Regions from separate parts of the Mesorhizobium sp. M0045 genome, predicted to be linked through region 1. Evidence: riboswitches for the same ligand, from Rfam matches in the RefSeq annotation. Region 1 holds a riboswitch; the other holds the start of a gene.

Region 1 (6,977 bases):
CACGCAAATCGAGCGCGTCTCGTCGCATGCGCCCCGGAGGGCGGCATCGCCGCGCCCCGGAGCTTTGTCATGTTGGAAACTCATCAATTGGCTGAACATAAACCCAAGCTCGGCGAATTCGGCTACGCCGGCGACGATCATGTCGTGCCGTTCGAGGTCGGCCCGCTCGACGTGCGCGGCCGCACCGTCCAGCTCGGGCCGATGCTCGACGCCATTCTCAGCCGCCACGACTATCCCGAGCCGGTCGCCCGGCTCCTGGCCGAAGCCTGTGTGCTGACGGTACTGCTCGGAACTTCGCTGAAATTCGAGGGCAAGTTCATTCTGCAGACCCGCACCGACGGGCCCGTCGACATGCTGGTCGCCGATTTCTCCACGCCGCACGCGCTGCGCGCTTATGCCCGCTTCGATGCCGACCGGCTGCAGGCTTTGACTTCTGCCGGCGAGACGTCACCGCAGACGCTGATCGGCAGCGGCATCCTGGCGCTGACCATCGACCAGGGCGCTCACACGCAACGCTACCAGGGCATCGTCCAGCTCGACGGTGTCACACTTGAAGATGCCGCACGCACCTATTTCCGCCAGTCGGAGCAGATTCCGACCGACCTCCGCCTTTCGGTTGCCAAGCTTCTGACACCCGGCGTCGGCGGTGCCCGCGAGCAATGGCGGGCCGGTGGCCTGCTGGCACAATTCCTGCCGCAGTCGGCGGAGCGTATGCGCGTACCCGACCTTCCCGGTGGCGACGGCGATCCGCGTGAGGAAATCCATGACCCGACCGACAATTCCTGGCAGGAGCTGCTGGCGCTGCTTGGTACTATTGAACCGACCGAGCTGATCGATCCGACGATCGGCGCCGAACGGCTGCTTTACCGGCTTTTCCACGAGCATGGCGTCCGCGTGTTCGGCGGCGTGCCGGTCGCCGACCAGTGCTCATGCTCGAGGGAGAAGATCCGCGGCATTCTCGAAGGCTTTTCCGCCGAGGAGATCAGGGACAGCACCGAGGATGGCAGCATTCACGTCGCCTGCGAATTCTGCTCGAAGCAATATGACTTCGACCCGGCGGAGTTTGCAGCGGCTGGATGACGGCCCTCAATTGACGGTGCGCCGCGTGCCCGGCAAATCGAGCGAGAAGGCGGGGATGGCGACGTCGAACGTCTCGCCCCGCTTGTTGCGCATTGTGTAGTGCCCGACCATGATGCCGGACGGGGTCGAGAGCGGGCATCCAGACGTATACTGATAGCTGTCGCCGGGGTTGAGTCCGGGTTGCTCGCCGACGACCCCCGGGCCGCGCACTTCCTCGACTTTGCCGGTACCGTCGGTAATGTGCCAGTAGCGTGACAGAAGCTGCACGAACTCATCCGACTGATTGTCGATGGTCACCTGGTAGCCCCAGACATAGCGGTTTTGCGGCGGGTCGGAGTGATCCTCCAGATAGAACGGCCTGACCTGCACTTCGATGTTGCGGGTGACGGCGCTGTACATAAACTGCTCCAAAGCAATGTAGATGGAACTTTCGATGCTCAGCGCAGTTTGGTCAACGATGCGCAGCATCTTCTTGCCCGATCTCAAGCGCAGGTGCCGAAAAACAATGTCATTTGAGTGACACATGACAATGATGGTGTGCAGGCTTGTGCCGGACGACTCAGCGTTCTGTCGAATTGTTGAAAACGGCTGTCATGCGGCCGGCATTTCTGGAGTGACCAGATCTCGATGGAACCGACATTCGCAGCCGCCCTCCTTTCCATAGCCCTCCTTCTTTCAAATCTCGCCAGCATCTTGTTAGCTTCGCAGAAGCTGAAGCGACCAGCCAGTATTGCACCGCCCGCGGCCAACGCGCCGCCGGTATCGATCGTCATCCCGGCGCGCGGCGTCGAGCCGTTTGCCGAAGAGACGCTGGAGCGCGCCTTCTCCCTCGACTGGCCGCGCTATGAACTCATCTTCTGCGTCGCCCATGCCGACGACCCGGTGGTCAAGCCGATCGCCGCCGCAATGGCGCGCTTTCCAGCTATTCGCGCCCGCCTTCTAATCGGTGACGACCGCATCAGCGGCAATCCAAAACTCAACAATTGCGTGAAGGGTTGGGAGGCGGCGCATTATCGCTGGGTCATCCTTGCCGATTCCAACGTGCTTATGCCAAGCGATTACGTCCAGCACCTGATGGCGGCGTGGCGGCACGACACCGGCCTCGTCTGTTCGACGCCGATCGGCTCGCGGCCGGACGGCTTCTGGGGGGAGGTCGAATGCGCCTTTCTCAACACGCTGCAGGCACGCTGGCAGTACGCTGGAGAGGCGCTCGGCCTCGGCTTCGCCCAGGGCAAGAGCATGTTGTGGAACAAGCCGATGCTCGATGCCAATGGCGGCATCCGCGCGCTTGCCGCCGAGATCGCCGAGGACGCCGCCGCGACCAAGCTGGTCAACGGGCTCGGACTGCGAGTCAATCTTGTCGCCTCTCCCTTCGAACAGCCGCTCGGCCGGCGCACGCTTGGCGAGATCTGGTCGCGGCAGGCGCGCTGGGCGCGGCTGCGCCGCGTCACCTTTGCACTGTTCTTTGCCCCCGAAATCCTGATCGGCGCGGCACCGCCGCTAGTGCTTGCACTGATCGCCGCGGCTGACGCCGGCGTCAGCCTGCCGGCAACCGCCATCGCCGTGCTGGTCGCGGCCTACCTGCCGGAATGCGCCTTGGCCTCGACCAAGGGATGGCACCTGTCGCCGCGCACGATCCCGGCGATGATGGCACGAGACCTGATGCTTCCCGTCATTTGGGCGCGCGGATGGCTGAGCGGCGCCATCGACTGGCGCGGCAACGTGATGACTATCCAGACGAAGACTGTCGCGGAGCTGGAAGAGACCCCGTCCGGCGCCTGATCGGCACGTCCCCGCTGCCTCTGTTCGGCCAGCCCTTATCCGGCAACTCTCAGTGCCTGCTCGATGTCTTCGAGCAGGTCGTCGGCGTCCTCAAGGCCGACTGACAGCCTGAGCGTTCCCGGTCCGATGCCGAGCTCGGCGCGGGCTTCATCAGTCAAGTTCTTGTGTGTGGTCGTCGCCGGATGGGTGATCAGGCTCTTGGCGTCGCCGAGATTGTTGGAAATCAGCACGACGTCGAGTGTGTTCTGGAAGGCAAAGGCCGCCTGCTTGCCGCCCTTCACATCGAAGCAAATCAGCGTCGAGCCGCCTGACATCTGCTTCTTGACCACGGCCGCTTGCGGGTGGTCGGCGCGGCCGGGATAGATGACGCGGGCGATTTGCGGGCGCTCGGCCAGGAAATCCGCGATGCGGCCGGCACTTTCCGTCTGCTGGCGTACGCGTAGCGGCAGCGTCTCCAGGCCTTTCAGCAGCGTCCAGGCATTGAAGGGCGAGAGGCTTGGGCCGGTGTGGCGGAAATAGTCATGCAGATTCTCGTCGATCCATTTCTTGTCCGACAGAACGATGCCGCCAAGACAGCGCCCCTGGCCGTCAATATGCTTCGTGGCCGAATAGACGACGATGTGGGCGCCGAGCTGCAGAGGTTTCTGCTGCAAGGGCGTAGCGAAGACATTATCGACGATCAGCCTGGCGCCGATCGAATTGGCAAGTGCCGCGACGGCGGCAATGTCGACTACCTCCAGCGTTGGATTGGTAGGGCTTTCCAGGAAAAACAGTTTGGTGTTTGGCTTGACCGCCTTTTCCCAATTGGCGATGTCGGTGCCGTCGACCAGCGTTGCCTCAATGCCGTATTTCGGCGCCAGCGTCTCGATCACCCAGCGGCAGGAGCCGAACAGCGCGCGCGCCGCCACGATATGGTCGCCCGCCTTGGCGCTACACAGCAGTGCTGCCGTCACCGCCGCCATGCCGGATGCCGTGGCGCGCGCGTCCTCGGCTCCTTCCAGCGCGCACATGCGTTTCTCAAACATGTCGACCGTCGGATTGGCATAGCGCGAATAGATGAAGCCCGGCTCCTCGCCCTTGAAGCGGGCCTCCGCCGCTTGCGCCGTCTCGTAGACATAGCCTTGGGTGAGATACATCGCCTCGGAGGTCTCGCCAAAGCCGGAACGCAGCGTCCCGGCATGCACGAGTGCGGTCTGAGGCTTCCAGTCGCGCTTCTTGGTCATCATTCCATCCAAACACCAAAATTGGTCCAAACAACAAAAAACCGGCCGCGAAAGTCGCAACCGGTCCATATGGCCTTGCGGCCCGACGGTCCTTTAGCGACTTGTTTAACGTGGCTGCAAGCCGACCGGCCAAATCACCACGGGATAACGAGCTTTAGACCCGCGCCACGCTTGCGTCAATTGCCGGCATGATTAAGAGGGTTGTACCAAGCAGGTGCCAAAGGCGTCCACGGTCGGACCTGCGACAGAACAAGACCTCGCCCGGCGTTCGAACGGAGCCAGACCCTTGCGGCAGACAGGCATTCTTCCCGATCAGGATATTTCCGCGCTGTTCCAGACGGGCGCGCTGAAGTCGCCGCGCATGCTCGATGCCGATCAGATCCAGCCGGCCAGCCTTGACCTCAGGCTCGGCGACAAGGCATGGCGAGTGCGTGCTTCCTTCTTGCCCGGCCCGGACCACAGGGTTGTCGACAAGCTCGACCGGCTGAAGCTGCACGAGATCAACCTCGCCGAAGGTGCCGTGCTGGAAACCGGCTGCGTCTACATCGTGCCGCTGCTCGAAAGCCTGGCGCTGCCCGCCCATATTTCCGCCTCCGCCAACCCGAAAAGCTCGACCGGACGGCTCGATATCTTCACCCGGGTAATGACCGACCGTGGCCACGAGTTCGACAAGATCGCTGCCGGCTATGAAGGCCCGCTCTATCTGGAGGTCAGCCCGCGCACTTTCCCGATCGTCGTGCGGACCGGCTCGCGGCTGTCGCAGATCAGGTTCCGCACCGGCAATGCGCTCTTGTCGGAAAGCGAGCTGCACGAGTTGCACCGCGCCGAAATGTTGGTCGCCACCGAACCACCCAACATCTCAGGCGGGGGAATCGCGCTGTCGATCGATCTCGACGGCGACAAGGACGGGCTGGTCGGCTATCGCGGCAAGCACCACACGGGCCTGGTCGACGTCGACAAGCGCGCCGCGCACGATGTCGTCGATTTCTGGGAGCCGCTCTACAAGAGCGGTGCCGGCGAGCTGGTGCTCGATCCGGACGAATTCTATATTCTGGTGTCGCGCGAGGCGGTGCATGTGCCGCCACTCTACGCCGCCGAAATGACGCCTTTCGACCCGCTGGTCGGCGAGTTCCGCGTCCATTATGCCGGTTTCTTCGACCCGGGTTTCGGCCATTCGGCGTCGGGCGGCACCGGCAGCCGGGCGGTGCTCGAGGTGCGTAGCCACGAAGTGCCGTTCATCCTCGACCACGGCCAGATCGTCGGACGGTTGGTCTACGAGCACATGCTGAAACGGCCGCAGGCGCTCTACGGCACAGATCTCGGCTCGAACTATCAGGCGCAGGGTCTGAAACTGTCCAAGCATTTCCGCGCCGCGCGATGATCTTGTTCGCAAGCCGTCAGCCGCGAAACAGATATTCTTTCGCGGCGCCAAGGCAGCCATGAAACTGACCGACAAAGAGCAGTTCTCGCACTGCCAATCGCTTCTTCCCCCAAAATCCTCTGGTTTGCTTCTCGTCGTCAAGTGAGGCGCTTGAGCTGGACCGCAAGGGGAACAACTGCTTGCCGAGACATCCCAGCACATGGGCTCTGGCGGAGTCGATACCGCAGGCTCTGCCATTGTCGTTCAGTCTGTCAGCGCGGAGTGCGGACGTCATGCGATCCGCGTTGCGCATCAGAAAGCTCACTTGCGATTTCGAATAGCCGGTGGCCAGAAGCCGGTTAGTCATCGACATCCGGGCTTCGCGATAGGATTTTGCGCTGCATTGTCCGGCGCTGTAAGCCGACGGGGAGAAAAAGGCGAGGAACAGGACTAAACTTAGGGACACAGTGCCAATCCGCAGGCCGTTCATTTTCGTTCCTGAATTCTGTCACCAGTTTACAACGCCTTCACCGCCACCTTCACCGGCTGCTCGATTTCAAGCGGGTTGCGCAGCGGCAGGCCGAAATCCTGCGCCTCGATTTCAAATACGTCACCGGCCTCGGTCCTGATGCCGTCGGCGAAGGACAGCGTCGCCGTGCCGAACATGTGTACATGCACATCACCCGGCTGGCGGAAGGCCGAGTATTTGAAGTGGTGATGCTCGAGATTGCCAATGGTGTGCGACATGTTCGCCTCGCCCGACAGGAACGGCTTTTCCCAAAGCAGCTTGCCGTCGCGCAGGATGCGTGAAGCGCCGCGGATATCGGACGGCAGGTCGCCGATCAGGATCTCCGGGCCGAACGAAGCGTTGCGCAGCTTGGAATGGGCGAGGAAGAGATAGTTTACACGCTCGGTGACGTGGTCGGAAAACTCGTTCGACAGGGTGAAGCCGACGCGGAACGGGGCGCCGTCGTCGCCGATCACATAGATCCCGGCGATCTCCGGCTCCTCGCCGGCATCCTGGGCGAAGGCCGGCGACACAAGCGCCGCACCGGGCGCCACCGCCATAGTGCCGTTGCCCTTGTAGAACCATTCCGGCTGCACGCCGATCTGGCCCTTCGCCGGCTTGCCACCCTCAAGCCCCATGCGGAACATCTTCATGGAATCGGTCAGCTGTTCCTCGCCGTCCGTGCTGAGCTTCTTGTGCATGGAATCGCGGGTCGCGGCGGAGCCGAGATGCGTCAGCCCGGTGCCGGTGAGATGGAGATGCGCCGGATCGGGATGGTTGATCGGCGACAGCAGTCGTCCCTTCTTGTAGGCTGCGTCCAGATCGATGGTTTCGCCGAAGCCCTTGCGCTCGATCAGGGCGACAAGCCCGCTGCCGGTGCGCGCGGCTTCCATCGCCAGCGAATAGACGCTGCGCGCGCCGTTGATGACGCGGGTCTTGCCGCCGTTGCGGGCAACGACGCGGATCGTCTCGGCGTCGTCGAGGATCTGTGAGATCAGCATGGTAACCCTCTCTGAATTGCGGG
Region 2 (6,977 bases), on a different contig from region 1:
CGCGAACCGCCTCTTTCGCATCCATCGTGTAGGTGTCGCCGAGGGCGAGTAGGCTCGCCCGCGCCAGCGTCGCTTCGCTGCGCGTTGAAATCGCGACTTGGCCGGCGAGCCCCTCACGGCGGATGACGCGCGCCAGCGACGAGCCGATCAGGCCGATGCCGACCAGCGCGATCTTTTCGAACATCGGTGAGGTCATGGTGTTCTAGCTTTTCAGGAATGTCGCGAGTGCTGCGACAACGCCGCAGTTGGCCTCTTCGGTGCCGATGCTCATGCGCAGCGCGTTCGGAAAACCGTAGCCGGAAACGCGCCGCAATATGTAGCCGCGCGCACTGAGGTAGTCATCGGCGGCCGCCGCCGAATGCTTTTTGTCCTCGGGAAAGTGGATAAGGATGAAATTGCCGACACTCGGCGTCACCCGCAGACCAAGCCCGCTTAATTGCTCGGTCAGCCATGCCAGCCAGGTCTCGTTATGCGCCACGCTGCGCTCGATATGGCCGCGGTCGCGGATCGCCGCGATACCGGCCTCGATAGCCGTCGCATTGACGTTGAAGGGTCCGCGCACGCGGTTGATCGCGTCGATGATATGCATTGGCGCATACATCCAGCCGATCCGCGCCCCGCCCAGGCCCAATTTGGAGAAAGTGCGGGTCATGACCACGTTTTCCGCGCTGCCCACCAACTCGACGCCGGCTTCATAATCGTTGCGCCGGACATATTCGGCGTAAGCTGCATCCAGCACCAGAAGCACGTTTCGCGGCAGGCCGGCATGCAGGCGGCGCACCTCCTGGAACGGCACGTAGGTGCCGGTTGGATTGTTTGGATTGGCAAGGAAGATGACCCTGGTGCGCGGCGTCACCGCGGCGAGGATCGCATCGATATCGGCGCGTTCATCGGTCTCCTTGACCGTCACCGGGACGGCACCGGCCGACTGTATGTAGATCTTGTAGACCATGAAGCCGTGTTCGGTGATGATCGCTTCGTCGCCGGGCGCGAGGTAGGTCTGCGCCAGCAGGCCCAGAATCTCGTCGGAGCCGTTGGAACAGACGATGTTCGCCGGGTTGAGCCCGTGCACCTCGGCGATCGCTTCCCTCAGGCGCCTGGCGCTGCCGTCGGGATAGACCGCGAGCTTGTCGGCGACCGCGCGCGCGGCCTCTATCGCCTTTGGCGAAGGGCCGAGCGGGTTCTCGTTCGACGACAATTTATGGACGTTGGCGACACCTTCAGGCGCCGCGCTCTTGCCGGGCACATAGGCTTCGATGTCCATGATGCCGGCGCGGGGCCTTGGACGTGTCTGATCCGGTATCTGGCTCATTCCATGAAATCCGTCGAGATTGCCTCCATCCGGAGGCCGCAGCGGAAATACAGGCCGTGGCCCGGAATGTCGAGGGGCGGCAATTCGGGATCAAGAACTTGCCGTTGACGAAGCCATGCGTCGGTCCTAGAAGAGCAGCGAAAGTCCCGTGGTGATTTGGCCGGTCGGCTTGCAGCCACGTTAAACAACTTGCTAAAGGGCCGTTTGCATCTTGTAACCGGCTTTGCGAAGGCATGGCCGGTTTTTTGTTGCCCTGGCTGGTTGTTGCCCAGACCGGCGGTGGACAACTGAAGGCCGGGCAAGGAGATGTGATGGTCGCTTTGCGCGCGCGAAAAACCAACAACGAGGCCGACCAGCCGTCGAGCCCGGTGTTGCGTTTCGGCGCCGACAAGCCGCTCAAGCTCGACGCCGGCACGCTGCTGTCGCCGTTCCAGATCGCCTACCAGACCTATGGCACGCTCAACGACGAGCGCTCCAACGCCATCCTCGTCTGCCATGCGCTGACCGGCGACCAGCATGTCGCCAACACCAATCCCGTGACCGGCAAGCCGGGCTGGTGGGAAGTGCTGATCGGCCCCGGCAAGATCATCGACACCGATCGTTTCTTCGTCATCTCGTCCAACGTCATCGGCGGCTGTCTCGGCTCCACCGGCCCCGCCTCGACCAATCCCGCCACCGCCAAGCCCTACGGGCTCGACCTGCCGATCATCACCATCCGCGACATGGTGCGCGCGCAGCTGATGCTGGTCGAGCATTTCGGTATCGAACAGCTGTTCAGCGTGCTGGGCGGCTCGATGGGCGGCATGCAGGTGCTGCAATGGGCCTCGAGCTATCCCGAGCGCGTCTTCTCGGCGCTGCCGATCGCCACCGGCGCCCGCCATTCTTCGCAGAACATCGCTTTCCACGAGGTCGGCAGGCAGGCAGTGATGGCCGACCCGGACTGGCATGGCGGCAAATATTTCGAGCACGGCAAGCGGCCGGAAAAGGGGCTGGCGGTGGCGCGCATGGCCGCTCACATCACCTATCTGTCGGAAGCAGCGCTGCACCGCAAGTTCGGCCGCAACCTGCAGGACCGCGAAGCGCTGACCTTCGGCTTCGATGCCGACTTCCAGATCGAGAGCTATCTGCGCCATCAGGGCATGACCTTCGTCGATCGCTTCGATGCCAACTCCTATCTCTACATGACCCGGGCGATGGACTATTTCGATCTCGCCGCCGACCATGGCGGCCGGCTGGCCGATGCCTTCGCCGGCACCAAGACGCGCTTCTGCCTGGTTTCGTTCACCAGCGACTGGCTGTTCCCAACCGAGGAGAGCCGCTCGGTCGTGCACGCGCTGAACGCGGCCGGCGCCTCGGTATCGTTCGTCGAGATCGAGACCGACCGTGGCCACGACGCCTTCCTGCTCGACGAGCCGGAACTGTTTGCCGCCATCAAAGGCTTCATCGCCTCGGCGGCGCGGGCCAGAGGGCTCGGCGCATGACCCCGAAAAGCTGCAGACTTTTCGGATCAGGATCACGCGCCAGGCATCAGCGCATGACCCCGAAAAGTTGCAGACTTTTCGGATCAGGATCATGCGCCAGGCAGAAGGCGAGCCCATGAGCGTCAACCGCGCCCAGCGCGTCGACCTCGAGGTCGTCGCCGATCTCATCCCGCCGCAGTCGCGGGTACTGGACGTCGGTTCCGGCGACGGCCTGCTGCTCGAATTGCTGCAGGCGACCAAGAAGGTCGACGGTCGCGGGCTGGAACTGTCGCAGCGCGGCGTCAACGAATGCGTGGCGCGCGGCCTGTCGGTCATCCAGGGCGATGCCGACAAGGATCTCCAATTCTATCCCGATAAGGGCTTCGACTTTGTCGTTTTGTCGCAGACCTTGCAGGCGACCCGCAATCCGAAATTGGTGCTCGACGAACTGCTCAGGATAGGCAACCGCGCCATCGTCTCATTCCCGAATTTCGGTCACTGGCGGGTGCGCTTTTCGCTGCTGTTCAACGGCCGCATGCCGGTGACCAAGGACCTACCCTATTCCTGGTATGACACCCCCAACATCCATTTCTGCACCATTCGCGACTTCGTCAATCTGTGCGACGAGCTTGGCGCGACGGTGGAAAAGGCAACCGCGCTCGACGCCAACGGCCAGCGGATCGGCTTCTCCATGCCTTGGTGGTTCTGGAACTTTTTCGGCCAGCAAGCGGTATTCCTGCTGAAACGATAAGAGCCAATCGTCGCAGATCGTCCCCTTCTTCGAGAACGTCGGTGGCCTTGTGCGGGTGCTGGACGCCATCGACCAGGACCACGTCGGACTGAGAATTCTCGGTGCGCAGCGGCAAGATCTCCTGATAGGCGGGCGAGCGGTACCATGCACGCACCTGCTGCATGTCTGGAAATTCGATCATGACGAGGTGGCCCGGCCAGGTGTTTTCAACGACTTCCACCTCGCTGCCATGCACGATGAAGCGCCCGCCAAACGGCTCCAGCGTGGCATCGATCTTGTGCAGGTACTCGACGATCTGCGGCCCCGGCGTGACCTGGCGCATATGCGCGACGGCGTAGGCGGTCATGGCTGTACTCCCTGGTGGTCGAAGCCGGACAACCGGCTTGATGGGAGCAGTTTGCCGAGACCTTGCGCGTTGGTCGATTACCCCCGCGGTAATGACCCTGAATACAAACCGACGCGCCTCTGCCGTTGCTGCCCCGAACAGGGCCGTGCGCGAGCCCTGCTGTCACCTGAAAAATATTTCCCCCTGGCACCGATGATTTCCACCCCCCTGCGCTGTCCTTGTCGATGAGGGCGCCTGGATGGTCCGGCGGCCGGGAACAGAGAGGTGATCCATGGGATCGTTGCAAGGTCAGAATGTTGTAGTTGTCGGAGGCAGCCGTGGGGTCGGCCGCTCCATCGCGGAGGCCGCCCTCAACGAGAGAGCGACGGTGCTGGCCGTCGCCCGCGGAAAACAGGCCCTGGCGCAATTTGCCTGGGAGGTCTCGGGCGTGAAGACGCTCGCGGTCGATGCGACGGTGGACTCCGCCCCCGATAAGGTCTTCGCCGCGCTGGAGCCGGACGTGCTGGTAATCTGCGCAGGCGCGCTGGCCCCTTCCGCGCCGCTGCACGAACAGAACTGGAAGGCGTTCTCCGCAAATTGGGACACGGACGTCAAGGCATCGTTCCTGTTTTGCCGGGCCGCTCTGCGGCGTCCGCTCAAGCCGGGAACCCGTATCGTTCTGATCTCCAGTGGCGCGGCCTTGACCGGCGGGCCACCCAATACCGGCGGCTATGCCGGCGCAAAACGCATGCAGATGTTCCTGGCCGGTCATAGCCAGAAGGAAGCCGACCGACTCGGCCTCGGCCTTCGCTTCATGGCGCTCGCGCCGATGCGCATCATGCCGGAAACCGGCGTGGGCAAGGCCGGCGTCGACAGCGTCGCTGCCTATATGGGCATCCAGCCGGCGGACTTCATCGCCGCCATGACCGACATGCAAACCCCGGCCGACGTCGGACGGGCGGTGGTCGCGCTCGCCACCGGCCAGCCGCAAGGCAGTTCCTTCATGGTCAGCGGGAGCGGGCTTGCACCGGCCGCCTGAGGCGCGCGTAATGCAAAGCTCACTCGTAACCGCACAGCCGCATGACAGACGCTCAACCACCTCTGGAACCAGCACGCCAGCCGATCCTCGATCGGCTGGCCTTCGAGAAGGTCATGGCCGCCCATCGCCGCGAGCTCAAGCTGCATTGCTATCGCATGATGGGTTCGCTGCACGAGGCCGACGACCTCGTCCAGGACACGTTGCTTCGCGCCTGGCGCGCCAGGTCGGAGTTCGACGGGCGAGGTTCGGTTCGTGGTTGGCTCTACATGATCGCGACCAACGCTTGCCTCAACGCCATCAAGGCGAGGTCGAGGGCGCGTCGCATTCTCCGGGAACCCGGACGGCCGCCCTCGCACGGGGCGGCCATAGGCGGGCCCGTAGCCGACATCGCCTGGCTGGAGCCCTACCCCGACGCCGAGCTTCCAGACATTGCCGGCAGCGAGCCAGGTCCGGAAGCTCGTTACGAGAGCCGCGAGGCCGTCCAGCTCGCCTTCGTCGCCGCGATCCAGGATCTGCCGCCCAGGCAGCGCGCCGCGCTGCTGCTTGCCGACGTCCTGGGATGGTCGGCCGTCGAGACGGCGCGTTTGCTGGGCGGATCGACGGCTTCGATCAACAGCGCGTTGCAGCGCGCCCGCGCAACGCTGGCGGCGCGCTATCCCCAGGGACGGCCGGCCAGCCGATCACGGCCCAGCCCCGAAGAAGGCCTGCTGCTCGAACGCTACATGCAGGCCTGGCAGGCCGCCAATCTCGACAGCTTGATCGAGCTGCTGCGTGAGGACGCCATCTATACAATGCCGCCTTGGCGCGAATGGTATCAAGGCCGCGAAGCGATCCGCGGTTTCTTCGAGACCGTCTGGCCGAGGTTTGGCGGCTTCCGCACGCTGGCCACTCGGGCCAATGCCCAGCCGGCGGTCGGGGTTTATTCCCGCAGCCACGATGGCCCTGAATGGCGGGCCCATTCCCTGCATGTGTTCGACGCAGCCGAGGGCGGGATCGCTTCCTTGACGATCTTCATAGGGCCGCTCGGGCCATCTCTGTTCCCGGCCTTCGGCCTGCCACCGGCCTAACCTACCCCTCGGCCAGCCTTATCGGTCGAGTTCCGGGAAATATGGGTCCGAGAAAAACCGCCGGTCGCGCTCGCCTTGCAGGCAGTCGATCGGTGTGTCGATGCGGATCGTCCTCGGATCCACCTTGGGATACTCGATGCCGCTGACCTCGAGGATCAGTTTGCGGCGAGTGGCGGTGGCGAATTCGGAAGCAGCATAGATCGGCAGCACGAACGAGCCCGGCCCGCCGGTGACGCATTCGGCATAATACCGGTCGAGATGGCTGAAGGTGGGTGACGGGCTGATCAGGATCGGCAGCCCGTTGATGACGATGCCCTTCGCCAGCGCCGCATCGCGTGCCGTTGTGACCGGCAAGCCGGTGTTGTTTGGGCCGTCGCCCGAGACGTCGATGACGCGACGTTTGCCGGTGAAGGCCGTGCCGTTGAAAAGCTCGGCGCCGAAAGCCACTGCGCCGGAAATCGAGGTGCCGCGAAAGCTTCTGAACGGGCGGGCCGCGATCTTGTCGGCGAAAGCGTTGGCGCTCTCCTTGCTGTCGACGACCTGCCAGGCAATGACCGCGTCGTCGCGGATGGTGCCGGCCCATTCGAAATAGGCAATGGCGATGCGGCCAGAGGTGCCGGCACGCACGGCGTTGATGAAGTCGGGATGGCGCAGCGCCGCGACATAGCCGGCGCGCTGCAGGGCAAACTCCCTTTCATCCATCGACTGCGAGATGTCGACGGCCAGCACCAGCTCGACATCGACGGCAAGTGCATTGGCCGGCGCGGCCGCAGGTGCTGCGGGGGCGCAGGCAACGCAGGCGAGCAGGGCGAGAGCGTCAAGCATGGCCGATCGGAACGTTCCCATCTGAAACGATCGCGACAGTTTTTCGCCGCGATCGCGGCGAAATAAAGCTTGCCCTTCTATTTCTTGCGGCCGGCCGAGGCGATGGCCGGAGGCGGTTCGATGGCCCCTGCCCTGATACGGACCGGCTTGAGGGGCGGTTGGCCGGCATCCTTGACGATGGTCAACGCCCGCCGGAAG

Evidence for each region. A riboswitch is a leader RNA that binds a small molecule or an ion and turns the genes downstream of it on or off. The one in region 1 is predicted to bind S-adenosylmethionine.
Region 2: linked by a shared signal. The riboswitch ahead of metX (homoserine O-acetyltransferase MetX) and the one ahead of NKJ72_RS03870 (O-succinylhomoserine sulfhydrylase) in region 1 are both predicted to bind S-adenosylmethionine.

What each region holds. Positions count from the first base shown of each region.
Region 1 covers NZ_JAMYUY010000002.1:233,927-240,903, reverse strand. Annotated here, with positions in the region: gene NKJ72_RS03885 (Hsp33 family molecular chaperone) at 70-1,080, shown strand; gene apaG (Co2+/Mg2+ efflux facilitator ApaG/CorD) at 1,087-1,479, opposite strand; gene NKJ72_RS03875 (glycosyltransferase) at 1,708-2,862, shown strand; gene NKJ72_RS03870 (O-succinylhomoserine sulfhydrylase) at 2,898-4,088, opposite strand; SAM riboswitch at 4,159-4,236, opposite strand; gene NKJ72_RS03865 (2'-deoxycytidine 5'-triphosphate deaminase) at 4,372-5,466, shown strand; gene NKJ72_RS03860 (hypothetical protein) at 5,483-5,935, opposite strand; gene araD1 (AraD1 family protein) at 5,962-6,954, opposite strand.
Region 2 covers NZ_JAMYUY010000003.1:209,277-216,253, reverse strand. Annotated here, with positions in the region: gene NKJ72_RS06065 (prephenate/arogenate dehydrogenase family protein) at 1-196, opposite strand, end outside; gene hisC (histidinol-phosphate transaminase) at 203-1,312, opposite strand; SAM riboswitch at 1,451-1,528, shown strand; gene metX (homoserine O-acetyltransferase MetX) at 1,624-2,793, shown strand; gene metW (methionine biosynthesis protein MetW) at 2,909-3,523, shown strand; partial or broken gene NKJ72_RS06045 (DUF1330 domain-containing protein) at 3,552-3,869, opposite strand; gene NKJ72_RS06040 (SDR family NAD(P)-dependent oxidoreductase) at 4,141-4,887, shown strand; gene NKJ72_RS06035 (RNA polymerase subunit sigma-70) at 4,929-5,954, shown strand; gene NKJ72_RS06030 (DUF1194 domain-containing protein) at 5,973-6,779, opposite strand; gene NKJ72_RS06025 (ABC transporter ATP-binding protein/permease) at 6,857-6,977, opposite strand, start outside.